4 linked regions of the Roseobacter denitrificans OCh 114 genome follow. The protein of the gene in region 1 binds, or shares a complex with, the protein of each later gene. Links are inferred from orthologs where the notes say so. Each region holds a gene or a part of one and is shown in the gene's direction. Other genes may lie near its edges. The genes, in order: accD, accB, RD1_RS04595 and accC.

The links.
Region 2: the proteins of accD (region 1) and accB are in contact, whole or in part, in a solved structure (PDB 8UXZ), measured with the Escherichia coli proteins. The link is inferred for Roseobacter denitrificans OCh 114 from one-to-one orthologs.
Region 3: the proteins of accD (region 1) and RD1_RS04595 are in contact, whole or in part, in a solved structure (PDB 8UXZ), measured with the Escherichia coli proteins. The link is inferred for Roseobacter denitrificans OCh 114 from one-to-one orthologs.
Region 4: the proteins of accD (region 1) and accC are in contact, whole or in part, in a solved structure (PDB 8UXZ), measured with the Escherichia coli proteins. The link is inferred for Roseobacter denitrificans OCh 114 from one-to-one orthologs.

What each region holds. Positions count from the first base shown.
Region 1 is NC_008209.1:314,892-319,449, reverse strand. The notes cover bases 1,779-4,558. They hold accD (acetyl-CoA carboxylase, carboxyltransferase subunit beta), read left to right. Parts: upstream 1,779-2,586; coding sequence 2,587-3,531; downstream 3,532-4,558. Other genes in these bases: RD1_RS01530 (bifunctional folylpolyglutamate synthase/dihydrofolate synthase), read left to right, coding at 3,528-4,558; RD1_RS01540 (CPBP family intramembrane glutamic endopeptidase), read left to right, coding at 1,779-2,528. Outside these bases: RD1_RS01545 (ABC transporter transmembrane domain-containing protein), read left to right, coding at 1-1,439; RD1_RS21425 (hypothetical protein), read left to right, coding at 1,449-1,619; more of RD1_RS01540, read left to right, coding at 1,629-1,778.
Region 2 is NC_008209.1:2,718,358-2,722,954, forward strand. Bases 1,779-4,597 are described here. They hold accB (acetyl-CoA carboxylase biotin carboxyl carrier protein), read left to right. Parts: upstream 1,779-2,856; coding sequence 2,857-3,339; downstream 3,340-4,597. Other genes in these bases: RD1_RS13110 (class I adenylate-forming enzyme family protein), read right to left, coding at 1,779-2,705; accC (acetyl-CoA carboxylase biotin carboxylase subunit), read left to right, coding at 3,351-4,597. Outside these bases: RD1_RS13100 (ABC transporter ATP-binding protein), read left to right, coding at 1-227; RD1_RS13105 (NAD(P)-binding domain-containing protein), read right to left, coding at 353-1,111; more of RD1_RS13110, read right to left, coding at 1,200-1,778. UniProt on the Escherichia coli protein: This protein is a component of the acetyl coenzyme A carboxylase complex; first, biotin carboxylase catalyzes the carboxylation of the carrier protein and then the transcarboxylase transfers the carboxyl group to form malonyl-CoA.
Region 3 is NC_008209.1:959,612-964,331, reverse strand. The notes cover bases 891-3,832. They hold RD1_RS04595 (acetyl-CoA carboxylase carboxyltransferase subunit alpha), read left to right. Parts: upstream 891-1,851; coding sequence 1,852-2,814; downstream 2,815-3,832. Other genes in these bases: RD1_RS04585 (M48 family metallopeptidase), read right to left, coding at 3,547-3,832; RD1_RS04590 (GntR family transcriptional regulator), read right to left, coding at 2,847-3,497; RD1_RS04600 (LysE family translocator), read left to right, coding at 1,197-1,793; RD1_RS04605 (Lrp/AsnC family transcriptional regulator), read right to left, coding at 891-1,124. Outside these bases: RD1_RS04610 (L-malyl-CoA/beta-methylmalyl-CoA lyase), read left to right, coding at 1-656; more of RD1_RS04605, read right to left, coding at 672-890; more of RD1_RS04585, read right to left, coding at 3,833-4,236; RD1_RS04580 (TIGR02300 family protein), read left to right, coding at 4,369-4,695. UniProt on the Escherichia coli protein: Component of the acetyl coenzyme A carboxylase (ACC) complex. First, biotin carboxylase catalyzes the carboxylation of biotin on its carrier protein (BCCP) and then the CO(2) group is transferred by the carboxyltransferase to acetyl-CoA to form malonyl-CoA.
Region 4 is NC_008209.1:2,720,944-2,725,661, forward strand. Bases 1-2,940 are described here. They hold accC (acetyl-CoA carboxylase biotin carboxylase subunit), read left to right. Parts: upstream 1-764; coding sequence 765-2,117; downstream 2,118-2,940. Other genes in these bases: RD1_RS13110 (class I adenylate-forming enzyme family protein), read right to left, coding at 1-119; accB (acetyl-CoA carboxylase biotin carboxyl carrier protein), read left to right, coding at 271-753; aat (leucyl/phenylalanyl-tRNA--protein transferase), read left to right, coding at 2,130-2,762; RD1_RS13130 (DUF2155 domain-containing protein), read right to left, coding at 2,726-2,940. Also shown: more of RD1_RS13130, read right to left, coding at 2,941-3,085; outer membrane lipid asymmetry maintenance protein MlaD, read right to left, coding at 3,082-3,528; RD1_RS13140 (NADH:ubiquinone oxidoreductase subunit NDUFA12), read right to left, coding at 3,534-3,917; RD1_RS13145 (RidA family protein), read right to left, coding at 3,999-4,361; ATP-dependent Clp protease ATP-binding subunit ClpX, read right to left, coding at 4,492-4,718. UniProt on the Escherichia coli protein: This protein is a component of the acetyl coenzyme A carboxylase complex; first, biotin carboxylase catalyzes the carboxylation of the carrier protein and then the transcarboxylase transfers the carboxyl group to form malonyl-CoA.

The sequences.
Region 1 (4,558 bases):
TCCACCTCGTCGAGGCGATGGGCACGGATGACATCATGTTCCGCCGCATGCTCGATGCGCGTATGGACCCTGAAAAACATCCGCAACTGGCACAGCAACTGGTGGATTTGCGCGACGAGGTGCAGGTGCGCTTGCAGGAACGGGGGCTTGCGTCCATGGTCAATCGTTTTGATCCGGATGAGTTCAACCCTTCCATCCCGCTGGGCGGTAACCTGATGTTTGCTGCACCCAGAAGGCACATCACGCAGGAGAGCCTCGCGTCGGAAGCCAACTTTTTGCGGCTGTTCACAGAGATTGGCCTCGCAGAGCAGGGGATCGCCATTTCCCAGACGCTGATCGAAACGCTGCACCAGACCTTTGGCATGGATGGCACCAGCCACCCCTTGTTTACCGCATTGGGCATCGAAGAAGAGCTTTATGAAAAGCTGGTGGATATTGCCATGCGCCGTAAGGACAGGGGCGATCAGGCGATCAGCGAAGATGAATTCGCGCTGTTGCTGACGGTGCCTTTCGCCTTCACCGCAGAGCAGATTGGCCCCGGCTTTCCCGAAAGTTTCAAAAAGGAAATCGTTGAAATCCGCAAAACCAAAAGCGAGGAAATCCGCAACCGGCTGAAGGACCTGTTCGTTCCCGTCGCGCCCGAGAATTACCTGCCGCGCATGACGCTGATGGAAAACGTGCTTTATGGGCGGGTTGCGGGTATCGCCGGGGTTCAGGGTGAATTGATCGAGGATATCGTCGCCGACGTGCTCGCGGAAAAAGGTCTGAAACGGCTTGTCGCAGAGACGGTTCTTGATGTGCCGACGGGTCTCGGTGGGGCCAATATGGCGAATATCTTTCAGGAACGCGCAGCCTTCAGCAGAGCGGGCATCAAACGGCCCGATGTTCTGATCCTCGACACGGTTCTGGCCAGCCATGATGCGGCGTCACGCCAGCGCACCCGCGCGCGCCTGCAGGAGTTGCTGCCCAAGACGACCATGATTTTCCTTGAGGATAATTTCGAAAACCCGCAAGCCTATGATCTGCACATCGAAATCAAGAATGGCCGGATTGATGGCGAAGATGACGTGGAAGAGGTCGAGGATGATGCCTCGGGCTCGGATGATCTGCGGCGCAAGATCCGGGTGATCTCGCGCACAGAGCTTTTTGCTGACCTTGAGGCGCGCAGCCAGCGGCTGCTGGCCTTTGCGGCACAGTGGTATGATGCGCCCAAGGGCAAGCGGATATTCTCGATGGGGGAGCGGGCGGATGCGGTGTATCTGTGTCTCTCCGGCACTGCGATGATGAGCTATGTCGACAACAACGGGACCCGCCAGGATGTCACGGCAGTCGAACCGGGACGCTTGATCGGGGATCTTGCGATTATTCTGGATGAGCCGCGCCAGCTTGATCTGATCGCGCAGACAGACAGCCAGTTCCTGCGGATCGGCGCAGAGTAGTTTCGCGCCGTGATCGGGGATGACCCCGATGTGCTGATGAGCCTTTTGAAAACGGTGGCAAGCCATTTGTCCGGGGCTGCGGAAGTGTTGCGTGCGTCGGGTGTGAGCATTCGCGAAGTGGCCGAAGAGCAGCGCGCTGCAGGGCGCGCTGCCCCGCAGCCATCAAAAGCGATGGAATAGAGGACGCGCATGTCCCTGTTCAGAGCATACCGCGCGCATGAGGCGCTGGTTGCACCGGCGCGGCCCAAGGCGCAGGTTTGGCGGCTGATCATTGGCGTGATCCTGATCGCAGGTGTTTTCCTGTTGGCCAATCAGTTTTTGCATCAGTCGCTTTTTACGCTGCTTGGCTCTGAAACCTATGGGGCTTTGACGGGTCAGGATGGCCGCATGTCGCAGCTGTCGGTTGTGTTTCTGCTGCTGTCGTTCGGTTTGCTGGCGGTGGCGGTCATGGTTGCCCTGAAGGTCGCGCATAACCGCGGCATCACCGCCGTATTCGGAGACGCCGCCGCGTTTCGCAGCCAGTTTGTCGCGGTTTTGCTGATGCTCGTGATCCTGAATGCGGCGGTGTTCGCGCTGCCGCCCTGGGATATGGGGGCGCCTTTGGTGCCCAATGTCACTGTCGGGGCGTGGCTTGTCGTGCTCCCCTTTGCGCTTGTGGCGATCATGGTGCAGGTCAGTGCCGAGGAAATCCTGTTTCGCGGGTATCTGCAGCAACAACTGGCCGCACGTTTCAAATCGCCGCTGACCTGGCTGTTGGTGCCATCCGTACTCTTTGGTCTGGGCCATTACATGCCGGAAGAGGCCGGGGAAAACGCCGACATCATCATGGTCTGGTCGGTGATTTTCGGCGTTCTCATGGCGGACCTGACGGCGCGTGCAGGGACGCTGGCACCTGCCATCGCTGTGCATTTCGTCAATAATGTCGTGGCGATCCTTTTTGTCTCCATGCCTGACAGCCTGTCTGGTCTATCGCTGTACCTCAGCCCTTTTGCGCTGACGGATACCGAGGAATTGCGCGCTTGGCTGCCGGTGGAATTTGCGATGATGGTGGTCACATGGCTGGCGGCCCGATTGGCGATCCGGCGCTGATTGCACTTTCCTGCGCGGGCGATTATCTAAAGCTGAACAAGGCCACAGGGGCGTCATTATGAACTGGATCACCAATTACGTCCGCCCGCGGATCAACTCGATTTTTTCGCGCAGGGAAACACCGGACAACCTTTGGACCAAATGCCCGGAATGCGGCACGATGCTGTTTCATCGTGAAGTGTCGGACAATCTAAATGTCTGCACCAACTGCGATCACCACATGAACATCACCGCCCGCGATCGGTTGACCGCGTTGTTCGATGGCGGTATTTTCACGGAAGTCGATGTCACGCCGCCTACCGCTGATCCGCTTGGTTTTCGGGATCAGAAAAAGTATCCGGATCGTCTGAAAGCGGCCCAGAAAGAAACATCAGAGGTCGAGGCGATGCTGGTGGGCTGCGGGGAAATCGGCCGCACGCCGATTGTTGCCGCCGCGCAGGATTTTTCCTTCATGGCCGGGTCGATGGGCATGTATGTGGGCAATGCCATCATTGCCGCCGCACAGGAAGCGGTCCGGCTCAAGCGCCCGTTGATCCTGTTTTCCGCCGCCGGTGGTGCGCGCATGCAGGAAGGTATCCTGTCGCTGATGCAGATGCCGCGCACGACGGTCGCGGTGCAGATGCTCAAGGAAGCGGGCTTGCCCTATATCGTTGTATTGACCCATCCGACCACGGGCGGTGTCACGGCCAGCTATGCGATGCTGGGCGATGTGCATATTGCCGAACCCAATGCGCTGATTTGTTTTGCCGGGCCACGTGTGATCGAACAGACAATCCGTGAAAAGCTGCCCGAGGGGTTCCAGCGCGCGGAATACCTGCTGGATCATGGCATGCTGGACCGCGTGACGCATCGCACAAAGATGCGGGATGAATTGATCACGATCACGCGCATGTTGCTCGGCCTGCCGCCGGCTGTGCGCGGGGATCTACCAGCGCCGCAACCGGACGATGCTGCGCCAACACAAGATGCGACCGAAACACCTGTGGATACTGCCGAAAAATGAACAGCACATCGTCCGACGTCATTCTTGAGCGGATGATGGCGTTGCACCCCAAGGTGATCGACCTGACGCTCGACCGTGTGTGGCGGCTGCTGGATGCGCTGGGCAATCCGCAACGCAACCTACCGCCGGTGATCCATATCGCAGGCACGAACGGCAAGGGTTCGACACAGGCGATGATCCGTGCCGGGCTGGAGGCTGCGGGCAAATCCGTGCACGCCTATACCAGCCCGCATCTGGCGCGCTTTCACGAACGCATCCGTGTGGCGGGGGATTTGATTTCCGAAGCAGACCTCACGGCAGTGCTCGATGAATGCTACGCCGCGAACGGGGGTGGCGACATCACCTATTTCGAAATCACAACCTGTGCCGCCCTGCTGGCGTTTTCGCGCACACCCGCCGATTTTACGCTGCTTGAGGTTGGTCTGGGCGGGCGGCTGGATGCGACGAATGTGGTGGATGACCCGGTGCTGACCATGATCACGCCGGTCTCCATGGACCACGAGCAGTTTCTTGGGGATACGCTGCGCAAGATTGCTTTTGAAAAGGCGGGCATCATCAAACCGGGCGTGCCCTGCATCGTGTCACGTCAGGCCGATGATGGCATGGAGGTTATCGAAGAGGTCGCACAACGTCACGCAGCGCCGCTGCTGGCCTATGGGCAGCAGTGGCACGTGGGGCCTGATCGCGATCGGATCAGCTATCAGGATGATGCCGGCTTGCTGGATTTACCGATGCCCAACCTGCCCGGCGCGCATCAGATTATGAACGCGGGCGCGGCACTGACCGCTCTGCGCTATCTCGGGTTTGACGAACACGTCGCCGAAGCTGCGGTCACAACCGCCTTCTGGCCCGCCCGTATGCAGCGCCTGAAAACCGGGCCTCTGACGGATGCCGCACCGCAGGCGGAACTCTGGCTGGATGGGGGGCATAACCCCGCTGCCGGTGAAGCACTGGCCGCGCATCTGCACAGCCTGCCCGAGCGGCCAACGCATCTGATTTGCGGGATGTTGAACACCAAGGATATCGA
Region 2 (4,597 bases), 2.4 Mb from region 1 along the record:
AACCCTATGAGGGCCTTGCCCCGGTGATCGTGGATGAGATCGAAAAGACCCTGCGCGTGATCAAGGAACAGGGTATGACCACGATCCTCGTGGAACAGAATGCGGTCCGGGCACTTGAACTCGCCGACCGCGCGGTGATCCTAGACACCGGTGGGATCGTCTTTGACGGCTCCGCCGCCGAAGTGCTCGAAAACAAGGAACTGCGCGAAGAATACCTCGCCATCTGATGCTTGCCGAACGGCGCGCATAGCGCATGACCGAATGGGCTGGGGTTTATCCCCGCGCCAGTCTTTCCAACGGTTCTGGCGCTTATGGATCGACGCCCTGCCGTCGATGAAGCCCATGTACGGCATCACGGTTCGAGGCGTTTTCCAATGGCAGAAAGCGCCTCGATCAGCGCCTCATGCGCCCCACCCGAACGCAGCCCGTCTGTCATTTGCAGGCTCAGTGTGCCCGGCGTCGCAAGCGCATCCCGTTCATCCGCAAGCAAAGACGCCCCGCCTGTCCGGGGCAGCGCCGCCAGAAACCCCGCCAGCAACTGGTGGGTGTATCGCGCCGCCTGATCCGCATCCCCGGTCTGCTGCGCCAGCCAATCAGAGGCTGTCACCATCAGGTCCAGCACGCCGGGTACAAATGCGCAGACGGCAAAGTGTTGATTGAACGCCGCTTCATCTGCCACTTTCAGAACCGGGTTTTCCGGCTCGAACAACGCGCGCAAAACCCTGTCGTCAGGGCACGCAGGCAAGGGGCAACCGCCCTGCTCGACATAGCCAAGGGGGATCGTCATGGAAATATCGCGCGCGGGTGCGCAGATCTCGGCCAGTTCACGCAAAGGCAGCCCCGCCATGACCGACACCACCTTGTGATCCGCCGAGAATCGCAAACCGGAAATCACATCGGCAGCGATATGCGGGCGCAGACATAAGAAAACGATCTGCGAGCAATCAAGTACCACCTGATTTGTCGCCACCTCAACACCATGCGAGGCCTTCAGGCTTTGTGCGGTTTCGGCGTTGCGCTCAGACACGGTCACGGCGTGCCCGCGCGATGCCAGAAAGCGGACCATAGGCGCCGCAATATGGCCGGTGCCGATGAAACCAATTTTAGTCATCCTGACGTACTCCCCACTGGGCAGACTGGCGGAATGCACCGAACCGCCTCTGTCTCAATCCCTCGAATCTGTTCCCAGATCCCGCCCGTCACGACCGGGTCAAAAGCGCGCGCAACTCCGTTTTCAGGATTTTACCGTAATTGTTTTTCGGCAAGGCCTCTAGCTTGACGTATTCCTTCGGCCGCTTGAAGCGCGCCATATGATCAAGGCACAGCTGATCCAGCCGCGCAGGGTCCACGTCGCCAACGACGAATGCGACGACCTCCTCACCCCACTCCGCATGGGGGCGTCCCACGACCGACACTTCGGTGACGCCGCTGTCGCGCAGCAAAACCTCTTCGACTTCGCGCGGGTAGACGTTCGATCCCCCCGTGATGATCATGTCTTTGGACCGGTCCTGCAGGGTCAGGTATCCATCTGCTGACATGAACCCCATGTCGCCCGTCATCAGCCAGCCGTTCAGCAGGGTCTTGGCCGTCGCCTCCGGGTTGGTCCAATATCCGGGCATGACCGTGTCGCCGCGCACCATGATTTCTCCGTGTTCTCCGACGGTGAGCGGCTTGCCGTTTTCGTCCCCAATCGCGACCTCGACCGCGGATTGCGCACGCCCGACCGATTGCAGGCGACGCGCCCAATCGGCATGCGTCCTGTCTGTCACATCCGCGCGGGACAGGGCGGTGATACCCATCGGGCATTCGCCCTGACCATAGATCTGTATGAAGACAGGCCCGAAGTGATCCACGGCCGCGATGATATCCGCGTTATACATCGGCCCACCCGCGTAGATGATCGTGCGCAGCCCCTCGCCCCGCTGGCCTGCGCCTGAGGCATATTGGGTCAGGCGGTTGACCATCGTGGGGGCCGCAAAAAGATGCGCATTCCCGAAATGCTGCGCCAGCGTCAGGATTTCATCGGGATCAAAGCCCCCCGAGGGCGGGCAAACGTGGCGCGCCCCGGCGCGGACGTGGATCATGTTGTAGATACCTGCGCCATGGCTCATCGGCGCAGCGTAGATCGTGGCATCCTCCGGGGAAACCGGGTCGATATCCGTGACGTAACACAGGCTCATCACGCTGAGCATGCGATGGGTGATCATCACCCCTTTGGGCTTGCCCGTTGTCCCGGACGTATAAAACAGCCAGGCCAGATCATCCGGGTCGCGTGGCACAATTACATCTATCGGCTCGTGCGCCCGGATGGCCTCGAACGCGGTGCCGGGCACCTCGGTCTGAGTTGTGCTGACACCGGCCTCAATGAGCGATGCGCTCAACTCCGGCGAGGTGAACACATGTTTGGCACCGCTGTTCTCAAGAATGAACGCCGCTTCACGGCCGTGTAACTTGGCATTGATCGGCACCGCCGCCGCCCCGACCGCCCAGATCCCGTAAAAGACGGTCAGATAATCCGGTACATTCGTCATGAACAGCGCCACGCGGTCACCCGACCCCACACCCTGCGCCAAAAGCCAGCCCGCCACGGCGCGGGCATCGCGCCAGAACTGGCCGTAGTCCGCCACACACTCTGTACCGAGAAAAAGCGCGGGTCGCCCGGGCGTGATCTGCGCCTGTCGCTCAAGCCAATGTGCGAGGTTCATCCCTTGCTCCTTTTGCGGGATTGGAGTTTACCTGCTCTGCGCGGCGCTGCAATAGGCGGGTTTCCATGGCGTCACCCTTCGCATATAACGAGCGCGCAAGAACAAGGGCCGACGCCGATACGGCCTGCCCAGAATATGGTCGAGGAATTCAATGACAAAAAAGAACCATGACGCAGATGTGGCATTTATTCAGGCCCTTGCAGAATTGCTGCGCGAGAATGACCTGACCGAGCTTCAGGTCAAAAGGGATTATGGCGCGGATGACAGCCTGAACGTGCGGGTCAGCCGACACCAGCAACAGGTGTTCACGCAGGTTGCCTCCCCCAACCCGGCTCCGGCGGCCGCGGCAGCACCTGCTGCTGCCACCCCTGCGGAAACCGTGGACGATCCCGCCGATCTGCCGGGTGCCGTAACCTCGCCCATGGTCGGCACGGTCTATATGCAGGCCGAACCCGGCGCTCCCGCGTTCATATCGGTTGGTGCCCAGGTGGCCGAGGGTGACACCTTGCTGATCGTCGAAGCCATGAAGACCATGAACCACATCCCGTCCCCAAGATCCGGCATCGTAAAACGCATTGTCGTCGAAGATGGCGCCGCAGTCGAATTCGGCACCCCGCTCGTTATCCTCGAATAGGAGCGACCAGCATGTTCAACAAGATTTTGATTGCCAACCGGGGCGAGATCGCGCTGCGCGTTGTGCGGGCCGCGCGCGAGATGGGCATTGCCTCAGTTGCGGTACACTCGACTGCGGACAGCGACGCGATGCATGTGCGCATGGCCGATGAAAGCATCTGCATCGGTCCACCGGCGAGCCAGCAAAGCTATCTGTCCTTTCCCGCCATCATTTCTGCCTGCGAAATTACCGGCGCAGAGGCGATACATCCGGGATACGGGTTCTTGTCCGAAAACGCGGGCTTCGTGCAGATCGTCGAAGATCACGGGATCAGCTTTATCGGGCCGACCGCCGAGCATATTCGCATCATGGGCGATAAGATCACCGCCAAGGAGACGATGAAAAACCTCGGCGTGCCCTGCGTGCCCGGCTCTGACGGCGGCGTTGCAACGCTGGAGGAAGCGCAGCGCATCGGTGCGGAAATCGGCTATCCCGTCATCATCAAGGCAACCGCGGGCGGGGGTGGGCGCGGCATGAAAGTTGCCCAGAACGCGGAAGAGATGGAAAAAGCCTTTCTGACCGCGCGCGCCGAGGGCAAATCGAATTTCGGCAATGATGAGGTCTATATCGAGAAATACCTCACCACACCCCGCCACATCGAGATACAGGTGTTTGGCGATGGCAAGGGCCGCGCGGTGCATCTGGGCGAGCGGGATTGTTCATTGCAGCGCCGCCACCAGAAAGTCTTTGAAGAGGCTCCTGGCCCATCCATTTCTGCCGAAGAGCGCATGGCCATCGGCAAGGTCTGCGCGGATGCGGTGGCGCGGATCAACTACATCGGCGCGGGCACGATCGAATTTCTCTACGAAAACGGTGAGTTCTACTTCATCGAGATGAACACGCGGCTGCAGGTTGAGCATCCGGTGACCGAAGCGATTTTCGGCGTAGACCTTGTGCGCGAACAGATTCGCGTGGCCAGCGGTATGGAGATGTCCTTCCGGCAGGAAGACCTGACAATCAACGGACATGCCATCGAAGTGCGCATCAATGCGGAGAAACTGCCGAATTTCTCACCCTGCCCCGGCCGCATCACGCAGTATCACGCGCCCGGCGGTCTTGGCGTGCGGATGGATTCCGCGCTTTATGACGGCTATTCGATCCCGCCTTACTACGACAGCCTGATCGGCAAGCTGATCGTGCATGGCCGTGATCGACCCGAGGCGCTCGCACGGCTGCATCGCGCGCTGGGGGAGTTGATCGTTGATGGCGTTGATACGAC
Region 3 (4,720 bases), 650 kb from region 1 along the record:
ATCAGATCATGATCCCCAAGGTCGGCTGCGCGGGCGACATTTATGCCGTGGATGCGCTGGTCACAGCGATTGAGGCCGCCAAGGGCCGCAACAAGAAGATCACCTTTGAGGTCATCATCGAATCTGCGGCCGGCATCGCCCATGTGGAAGAAATCGCCTCCGCCTCCCCCCGCATGGCCGCGATGAGCCTCGGGGCTGCCGATTTTGCCGCCTCCATGGGCATGCAAACCACAGGCATCGGCGGCACGCAGGAGAATTACTACATGCTGCGCGAGGGCCAGAAATACTGGTCAGACCCCTGGCATTGGGCGCAAACGGCCATCGTGGCCGCCTGCCGGACGCATGGCGTTCTGCCGGTGGATGGCCCCTTCGGCGATTTCTCGGACGACGAAGGGTTCCGGGCGCAGGCACGGCGGTCTGCCACGCTGGGCATGGTGGGCAAATGGGCGATCCACCCCAAGCAGATCGCCATCGCCAATGAGGTCTTTACCCCCTCCGAGGACGCTGTGCGCGAGGCGCGTGAAATTCTGGCGGCCATGGAACAGGCCAAAGCCAATGGCGAAGGGGCGACCGTTTACAAGGGGCGGCTGGTTGATATCGCCTCGATCAAACAGGCCGAAGTGATCGTGCGCCAGTCGGAGATGATCGCCTCCTGAGCGGGGCGATCACCCTCAGGCGCGTTCGTCCTTGGGGGAGCCCATCACAACATAAGAGGTGATGGCGCTCACCTGCGGAATGGCGCCCAAAGTATCGGTGTGGAACGATTTGTATTCCGGCAGGTCGGCGCATTCCACCCGCAGCAGATACTCGATCGTGCCGGTGGTGTTGTGACATTCGCGCACTTCGGGCGCGCGTGCGATGGCGCGCTCGAACGCTTCCTGGCTGGCCTTGGAATGTTCTCGCAGGCCGACACCGATATAGGCGACAAACCCGCGCCCCAATGCGGTCCGGTCAAGCACGGCGCGATACCCTTTGATCAGACCCGCGCGCTCCAGTTCCTGCACGCGACGCAGACAGGCAGAGGGTGACAGCCCCACACGGTCGGCGAGTTCGATATTGCTGATGCGTCCGTTGGCGGTCAGTTCACGCAATATATGTTCGGTTTTCTGGTCAAGGCTGGTCATTAATTGTGATTATTCCGCAAAATCCGAAAATTTTGCAATCCACATATATTTCGAATGCGCCATTCTTTGCGCATGCCTTATGAAACACTCTCCGCCCTCGTGGTTTTCGCCTTTGTCAGTTCGGTAACGCCCGGGCCAAATAACCTGATGCTGATGGCCTCTGGTGCCAACTTCGGTTTTTCCCGGTCCGTGCCGCATATGCTGGGTATCGCCATCGGCTTTACGCTGATGATCGTCGCCGTGGGTGCCGGGCTGATCAGGCTTTTTGACGCCTGGCCGCCCAGCTATACGGTGCTGAAAGTCTGCTCCGTCGCCTATATGACATGGCTGGCATGGAAAATCGCGCGCGCAGGCCCGGCCAAATCGGGCGAGGCGCAGGGCAGGCCGATGACATTCCTGCAGGCCGCCGCCTTTCAGTGGGTCAACCCAAAGGCATGGGCCATGGCCCTGACCGCCCTGTCGGTCTATGCAACGGATGCCACGCTGGTTGCGTTCAGCCTTGTGGCCTTGGTGTTCGGACTGGTGAACCTGCCGTCGATCACGCTCTGGGCGGTTCTGGGCCAGCAAATGGCGCGCATCCTGACGAACCCGCTGCGCTTGCGCGTTTTCAACTGCACCATGGCCGCCCTGCTGATGGCCTCTCTCATTCCGATGCTCTGGCCCGCGTGATCCCGTTGCAAAGCCCCGCAATGCCCGCCATATAGGACCCGTTCAATCGGAGTGGCTCATGACGCAATATATGGATTTCGAAAAACCTCTTGCCGAGATTGAAGGCAAGGCCGAAGAGTTGCGCGCCCTTGCACGGGCCAATGAGGAAATGGACGTCACCGATGAAGCCTCCGCACTGGATGCCAAGGCGCGCAAAATGCTCGAAGAGCTTTATGGTGCGCTGACGCCGTGGCGCAAATGTCAGGTGGCGCGCCACCCGGAACGCCCCCATTGCCAAGATTACATCAACGCGCTGTTCACCGATTATACGCCGCTGGCAGGCGACCGGAACTTTGCCGATGACCACGCCATCCTCGGCGGCTTGGCCCGCCTGCAGGACCGCCCGGTCATGGTGATCGGACATGAAAAGGGCAATGATACGAAATCCCGAATTGAACGGAATTTCGGCATGGCCCGGCCCGAAGGATACCGCAAGGCGATCCGTTTGATGGAAATGGCGGACCGTTTCAACCTGCCGGTGGTGACGCTGGTGGACACCCCCGGCGCCTATCCCGGCAAAGGGGCCGAAGAACGCGGCCAGTCCGAGGCCATCGCCCGTTCCACCGAGAAATGTCTTCAGATTGGCGTACCGCTCGTCTCCGTCGTCATTGGCGAAGGTGGCTCGGGCGGTGCGGTCGCATTTGCCACGGCAAACCGTGTCGCCATGCTCGAACATTCGGTCTATTCGGTGATCAGCCCCGAGGGCTGTGCGTCGATCCTATGGAAAGACGCCGAAAAGATGCGCGAAGCCGCCGAAGCGCTGCGCCTGACCGCGCAGGACCTTAAGCAGCTTGGCGTGATAGACCGCATCATTCCCGAACCATTGGGCGGTGCGCACCGTCACAAAGAAACCACCATCGCATCCGTGGGCGCCGCGCTTGGCGAGATGATCGCGGAGCTGTCCGCCATGGACCGCGCGGCGCTCATCACCGAGCGGCGCAACAAATTCCTTGAACTGGGTTCAAAAGGCCTCGCCGCCTGATACCGGCACCGTCAGGGACAAGGCTTGAATCCTCAGCTTGCCAGCATCCTGAGGCCTTGCGTGACATCCGAGCGCACCGCAAGGCGCAAACCCGGCTCATCACCCGCGCGCAGGGCCGCGATGATCAGACGGTGATACTGCGGCGGTTCCTTGCGCCGCAAACGACCGTAAAGCGCGCGCATGGTCGGACCCATCTGCAACCAGACCGTTTCCGCCATGGCCAGCATCGCCGGGGCTTGCGCGCGCAAATAGAGGGTGCGGTGAAACTCCAGATTTGTGCGGATATAGCTGACCGCGTCCCGGTGGGCGACCGCCTCGGCCACGGTGGAATTTATGGTCTGCAACCGTTCGATCAGCGCCATATGTGCGCGCGGCAGGGCCCGGCTGGCCAATTCGACCTCGATCAGGGCGCGCAAGGAAGCAAGCTCCTCGATACGTTCGTTGCTGAGTTCCGGTGTCGAGACGCGCCCGGATGACGACAGGGTCAACGCCCCCTCAGCCACCAGCCTGCGCACCGCTTCGCGCGCCGGGGTCATCGAGACATCATAGTCCTTGCCGATCCCGCGCAGCGTCAGGGCCTCCCCCGGGGCGATGGCACCCTGCATGATACGCCCCCGCAAGGAACGATAGACACGGTCATGGGCAACGGGCGTCGCATCTGCGGGGCGTGGATTCAAGATCATGCTGCATTTGTGATCACGTGACCCGGGCCGTCAAGTCCCGGCCTGAAAATCACCCGAACCGGTAGCGATGCAGCGCGCCCCCTTCGCGGCGCAGCCAGGTCCTTGCAGCAGCGTAATCGCCGTAAATCCGCTCGACCTCCGCCCAAAAGGCAGGCGAGTGGTTCATCTGTGCAAGATGCGCCACTTCATGGGCGGCCACATACTCCAGAACCTCCGGCGGGGCCAGAATCAGACGCCATGAATACATCAACCGCCCCTGCGCCGTGCAGGAACCCCAGCGCGACCGTGTGTCCCGCAGCGTGATCGCGGCATAGGGTTTTCCCAGCCGCGCAGCATAGTGATCCGACGCTTGCGCGAGGCGAGTTCTGGCAAGCGCCTTGAGATGGCCGCCAAGACGCCGGCCCACACGATCAGACGCGCCGGGCACATGCACTTTACCCGCCGCAAAACTGATCCTGCGCCCCGCGCCTTCAGTCACCTCATGCGGCACACCACCGATCGGCAGCACGACACCATGGCCCACGTCGACATTTTCCGCCCGGTTGGCCAGATGCTTGCGAATCCATGTCTCTTTTTCCTGCGCGAATCCGATGGCCTCGCGTTCCGGAACATGATTTGGCAGCGTCAGCGTCACACGACCGTCCAGTTGCGAAATGCGCAGGGAGATTCGCCGCGCCCGCCCAGAGCGGCGCAGGATCAGCGGGACAGGCGGGTCGCCGGGCAGAAACGGATCGTTCATATGCTTGCTCTAATTACGATAATCACGGGTCACGGGCTGTGCCACACGCGGCAGGTCTTTACAGACCCCGCCTCATATGGCACTTGCGCTCCAATCATCTACACCTTAACCGCAAATTCAAAGGGGGTTTTCATGCCCAAGGAAGAATGGGGAACGAAACGCCTCTGCCCGACCACCGGCAAACGTTTCTACGATCTGAACGCCAGTCCGATCATCAGCCCCTATACTGGTGAAGTGGTCGAAGTGGACCTGAGCAAGTCACGCATGATCGCAGCAGACGCCGAAGACGCTGCATCCGCCAAAGCGAAAGAAGCCGATACCGAAGAAGAAGCGGTACTGGACGATGATGACGTGGATGTGGATCTCGACGATGATCTGCTGGATGATGACGACGATGACACGGACAGCGTTCCGCTTGAGGAAATCGCTGACGTTGCGGCGGACGACGACGATAACTGACCCAATTGCGCAGCGGGTTCGCTTT
Region 4 (4,718 bases), 2.4 Mb from region 1 along the record:
ACGGCGCGGGCATCGCGCCAGAACTGGCCGTAGTCCGCCACACACTCTGTACCGAGAAAAAGCGCGGGTCGCCCGGGCGTGATCTGCGCCTGTCGCTCAAGCCAATGTGCGAGGTTCATCCCTTGCTCCTTTTGCGGGATTGGAGTTTACCTGCTCTGCGCGGCGCTGCAATAGGCGGGTTTCCATGGCGTCACCCTTCGCATATAACGAGCGCGCAAGAACAAGGGCCGACGCCGATACGGCCTGCCCAGAATATGGTCGAGGAATTCAATGACAAAAAAGAACCATGACGCAGATGTGGCATTTATTCAGGCCCTTGCAGAATTGCTGCGCGAGAATGACCTGACCGAGCTTCAGGTCAAAAGGGATTATGGCGCGGATGACAGCCTGAACGTGCGGGTCAGCCGACACCAGCAACAGGTGTTCACGCAGGTTGCCTCCCCCAACCCGGCTCCGGCGGCCGCGGCAGCACCTGCTGCTGCCACCCCTGCGGAAACCGTGGACGATCCCGCCGATCTGCCGGGTGCCGTAACCTCGCCCATGGTCGGCACGGTCTATATGCAGGCCGAACCCGGCGCTCCCGCGTTCATATCGGTTGGTGCCCAGGTGGCCGAGGGTGACACCTTGCTGATCGTCGAAGCCATGAAGACCATGAACCACATCCCGTCCCCAAGATCCGGCATCGTAAAACGCATTGTCGTCGAAGATGGCGCCGCAGTCGAATTCGGCACCCCGCTCGTTATCCTCGAATAGGAGCGACCAGCATGTTCAACAAGATTTTGATTGCCAACCGGGGCGAGATCGCGCTGCGCGTTGTGCGGGCCGCGCGCGAGATGGGCATTGCCTCAGTTGCGGTACACTCGACTGCGGACAGCGACGCGATGCATGTGCGCATGGCCGATGAAAGCATCTGCATCGGTCCACCGGCGAGCCAGCAAAGCTATCTGTCCTTTCCCGCCATCATTTCTGCCTGCGAAATTACCGGCGCAGAGGCGATACATCCGGGATACGGGTTCTTGTCCGAAAACGCGGGCTTCGTGCAGATCGTCGAAGATCACGGGATCAGCTTTATCGGGCCGACCGCCGAGCATATTCGCATCATGGGCGATAAGATCACCGCCAAGGAGACGATGAAAAACCTCGGCGTGCCCTGCGTGCCCGGCTCTGACGGCGGCGTTGCAACGCTGGAGGAAGCGCAGCGCATCGGTGCGGAAATCGGCTATCCCGTCATCATCAAGGCAACCGCGGGCGGGGGTGGGCGCGGCATGAAAGTTGCCCAGAACGCGGAAGAGATGGAAAAAGCCTTTCTGACCGCGCGCGCCGAGGGCAAATCGAATTTCGGCAATGATGAGGTCTATATCGAGAAATACCTCACCACACCCCGCCACATCGAGATACAGGTGTTTGGCGATGGCAAGGGCCGCGCGGTGCATCTGGGCGAGCGGGATTGTTCATTGCAGCGCCGCCACCAGAAAGTCTTTGAAGAGGCTCCTGGCCCATCCATTTCTGCCGAAGAGCGCATGGCCATCGGCAAGGTCTGCGCGGATGCGGTGGCGCGGATCAACTACATCGGCGCGGGCACGATCGAATTTCTCTACGAAAACGGTGAGTTCTACTTCATCGAGATGAACACGCGGCTGCAGGTTGAGCATCCGGTGACCGAAGCGATTTTCGGCGTAGACCTTGTGCGCGAACAGATTCGCGTGGCCAGCGGTATGGAGATGTCCTTCCGGCAGGAAGACCTGACAATCAACGGACATGCCATCGAAGTGCGCATCAATGCGGAGAAACTGCCGAATTTCTCACCCTGCCCCGGCCGCATCACGCAGTATCACGCGCCCGGCGGTCTTGGCGTGCGGATGGATTCCGCGCTTTATGACGGCTATTCGATCCCGCCTTACTACGACAGCCTGATCGGCAAGCTGATCGTGCATGGCCGTGATCGACCCGAGGCGCTCGCACGGCTGCATCGCGCGCTGGGGGAGTTGATCGTTGATGGCGTTGATACGACGGTGCCGCTCTTTCATGCCCTGCTGGAAGAAGAAGCCGTTCTGTCGGGTGGCTACAACATTCACTGGCTGGAGCAGTGGCTGGACGCAAACCTCAGCGCAACTTAAGGGTTTGTCGTCATGCGATTGACCCCGGATGTGCTGATGCAGGCCTATGCCACGGGCATTTTCCCGATGGCAGAGCATCGCGATGATCCGGACATTTTCTGGGTTGATCCCCTGCGCCGGGGCATCATGCCGCTGCGCGGGTTTCATATGTCCCGTTCCTTGCGCCGTCAGATGCTGCGCACGGCGTTTGATATACGGATTGACCAGGATTTCGCCGGCGTCGTGGACGGGTGCGCGGATCGCGCCGACACCTGGATTAATGACGAAATCCGCCGTCTTTACAACATCTTGCACGCGCAGGACCGGGCCCATTCGCTTGAAGTCTGGGAAGGCGACACGCTGGTCGGCGGGGTCTACGGGGTTACGCTGGGGGCTGCGTTTTTTGGCGAAAGCATGTTTTCACGCCGCAGCAACGCGTCGAAAATTGCGCTGGCCTGTCTGGTGGACCGGCTGCTTGATGGTGGCTTTGCGCTGTTTGACACGCAATTCCTGACCGAGCATCTCGCCTCTCTCGGTGCAATCGAAATAAGCCGGGCGCAATACCAAAAGCGGCTTCAGGAAGCCTGCGCCCGCCCGGCCAGTTTTCTCAATCCGCCTCTGCGCAGCCCTCAGGAGGTCGTGCAGCGCATCACCCAGATGTCATAGCGCGGATGATCCATCGCAGAAAGCGCCGGTGAAGATGCGATCATCCAGCCGGAAAAAATGAAAGCGCCGGAATCAATGTCGCGCACCTCAAGCGAGGCAAAGGCATCGCCGGACGGGTTTCCGACGGGATAGCGGCAGGCGTTCAACCGGATGCTGATCCGGTCCAGTTTCGCTGTCTGACCCTTTGGCACGATAATTTCAAAGGTTTCGCCGTTTATCCGGTCCACCCCGCGCAGCTGTGCACCCGTTGCTTCCGTTGCCGCCTGCTGCGCAAATGCGGCTGAGGCCATGAGCACAAGCGCCAAACCGCATCGCAGGATCATTCAGAGGAACCGCCCACGAATTTCAACAACAGTGACACAAGACTGACTGCGCCCTGTGTATCCTCGATCTGGTCGCCTGCCGCATAAAAATATGGCGACCCACCTGGCACGATTTCGACGAAGTTCCCGCCCAGAAGTCCTTCGGACGAAATGATGATCGCGCTGTCATCCGGGATTTCGATCCCTGCATTCAGCGAAACGGTAGTATCGGCGCGATATGTTTCGGCGTTCAGCATAACCTCGGAAACGGTGCCGATTTTGACACCTGCGAGGCGCACATCGCTGCCCACATTCACACCTTCAAGACTGCGAAAGCTCGCCTCCAGCGGGTAGGTTGACGCCCCGCCCGCATAGCCCGAAATCTGGCCAGCGTAGACCACGAATCCGATGGCGGCTGCAAGAACGCCCGCCCCGACAAGAACTTCTGTTGTGTGTTCAGCCATCTATTCTACTCCGGCGTCCAGGCCTCGTAATCACGGCGCGGTTCGGGCTCTGCGCGGCGAATGGAGCCTTTTGGCGCATAGGCCAGCGCCGTGCCTGTGAGGTTTTCCTGATGCGGCTTTTGCCACGGTTTATGGTTCAGCGGCGCTTCACTGGGCGTGGTGTCCCACGTGTGGTGCAGCCAGCCATGCCAGTCAGGGTCAACGCGGCTCGCCTCGGCTTCACCGTTGTAAATGACCCAACGACGCTTTTTGTCCTTGTTCTCGTAAAAGACATTGCCCTGGCTGTCTTCGCCCACTTTGACGCCATTGCGCCATGTCCAGAGTTGCGTGTTCAGTGTTTGCCCGTTCCACCACGTGACGGAGCGCAAAATAGAAGTCAAAAGGCCCATGGGTTTTCTCCGATCAAACCGTTACAACACCTATGGCGGATTGTACCGAAAACGTCCAGATGGATGCGCGGTTTGCCGCGTCTATTCGGGCAGCAAAGCGGTGACTTCGATCTCGATCCTGAAGTGTGGGTCAATCAGATTGCATTCGATCATGGTCGCAGCGGGCGGGTTAGCGCCAAAAGCGGCGCGCAAGAGGGGCCAACAGGATTCGAAATCAGCGGCGCGGGGCAGCATATATGTCACCCGCACCACATCCGCAAAGCCACAGCCGGCCTTTTCAAGGGCCCCCTCGATGACAGAAAGCGCTGAGGCGCATTGCTCGGTCACCGTATCGCCCTGACCAACGGTGCCCGAGACATGCACCCACCCCCCCGCGACTACAGCGCGGCAATACCCAACCTTAGTTTCAAAGGCGCCACCGGAGGAGATACGCTTGAACGACATGCTCTTGTTCTCGTTTGGTATGGTTGGCGCAAGCACAGCTCGGGGCGGTCGCATCAGTCGAGCGGGATTGCGATCTTACGGAAAAACAGGGCTCAGTGCCCCGTTTTCATGATGGGGCGCAAAGCACGCGTTAGCCCGCGCTTGCCGGTTCCTTGCTGGCGTCGGCATGGATCATCAAAGGTGCTGCATCCGAATTTACAGCCTCTTCGTTCACCACGACCTCTGTCACGCTTTCCAAGCCCGGCAGGTCAAACATGGTATCGAGCAGGATGTCCTCAAGGATGGAACGCAGCCCGCGCGCGCCTGTCTTGCGCTCAATCGCCCGTTTGGCAATGGCGGAAAGAGCGTCATCCGTGA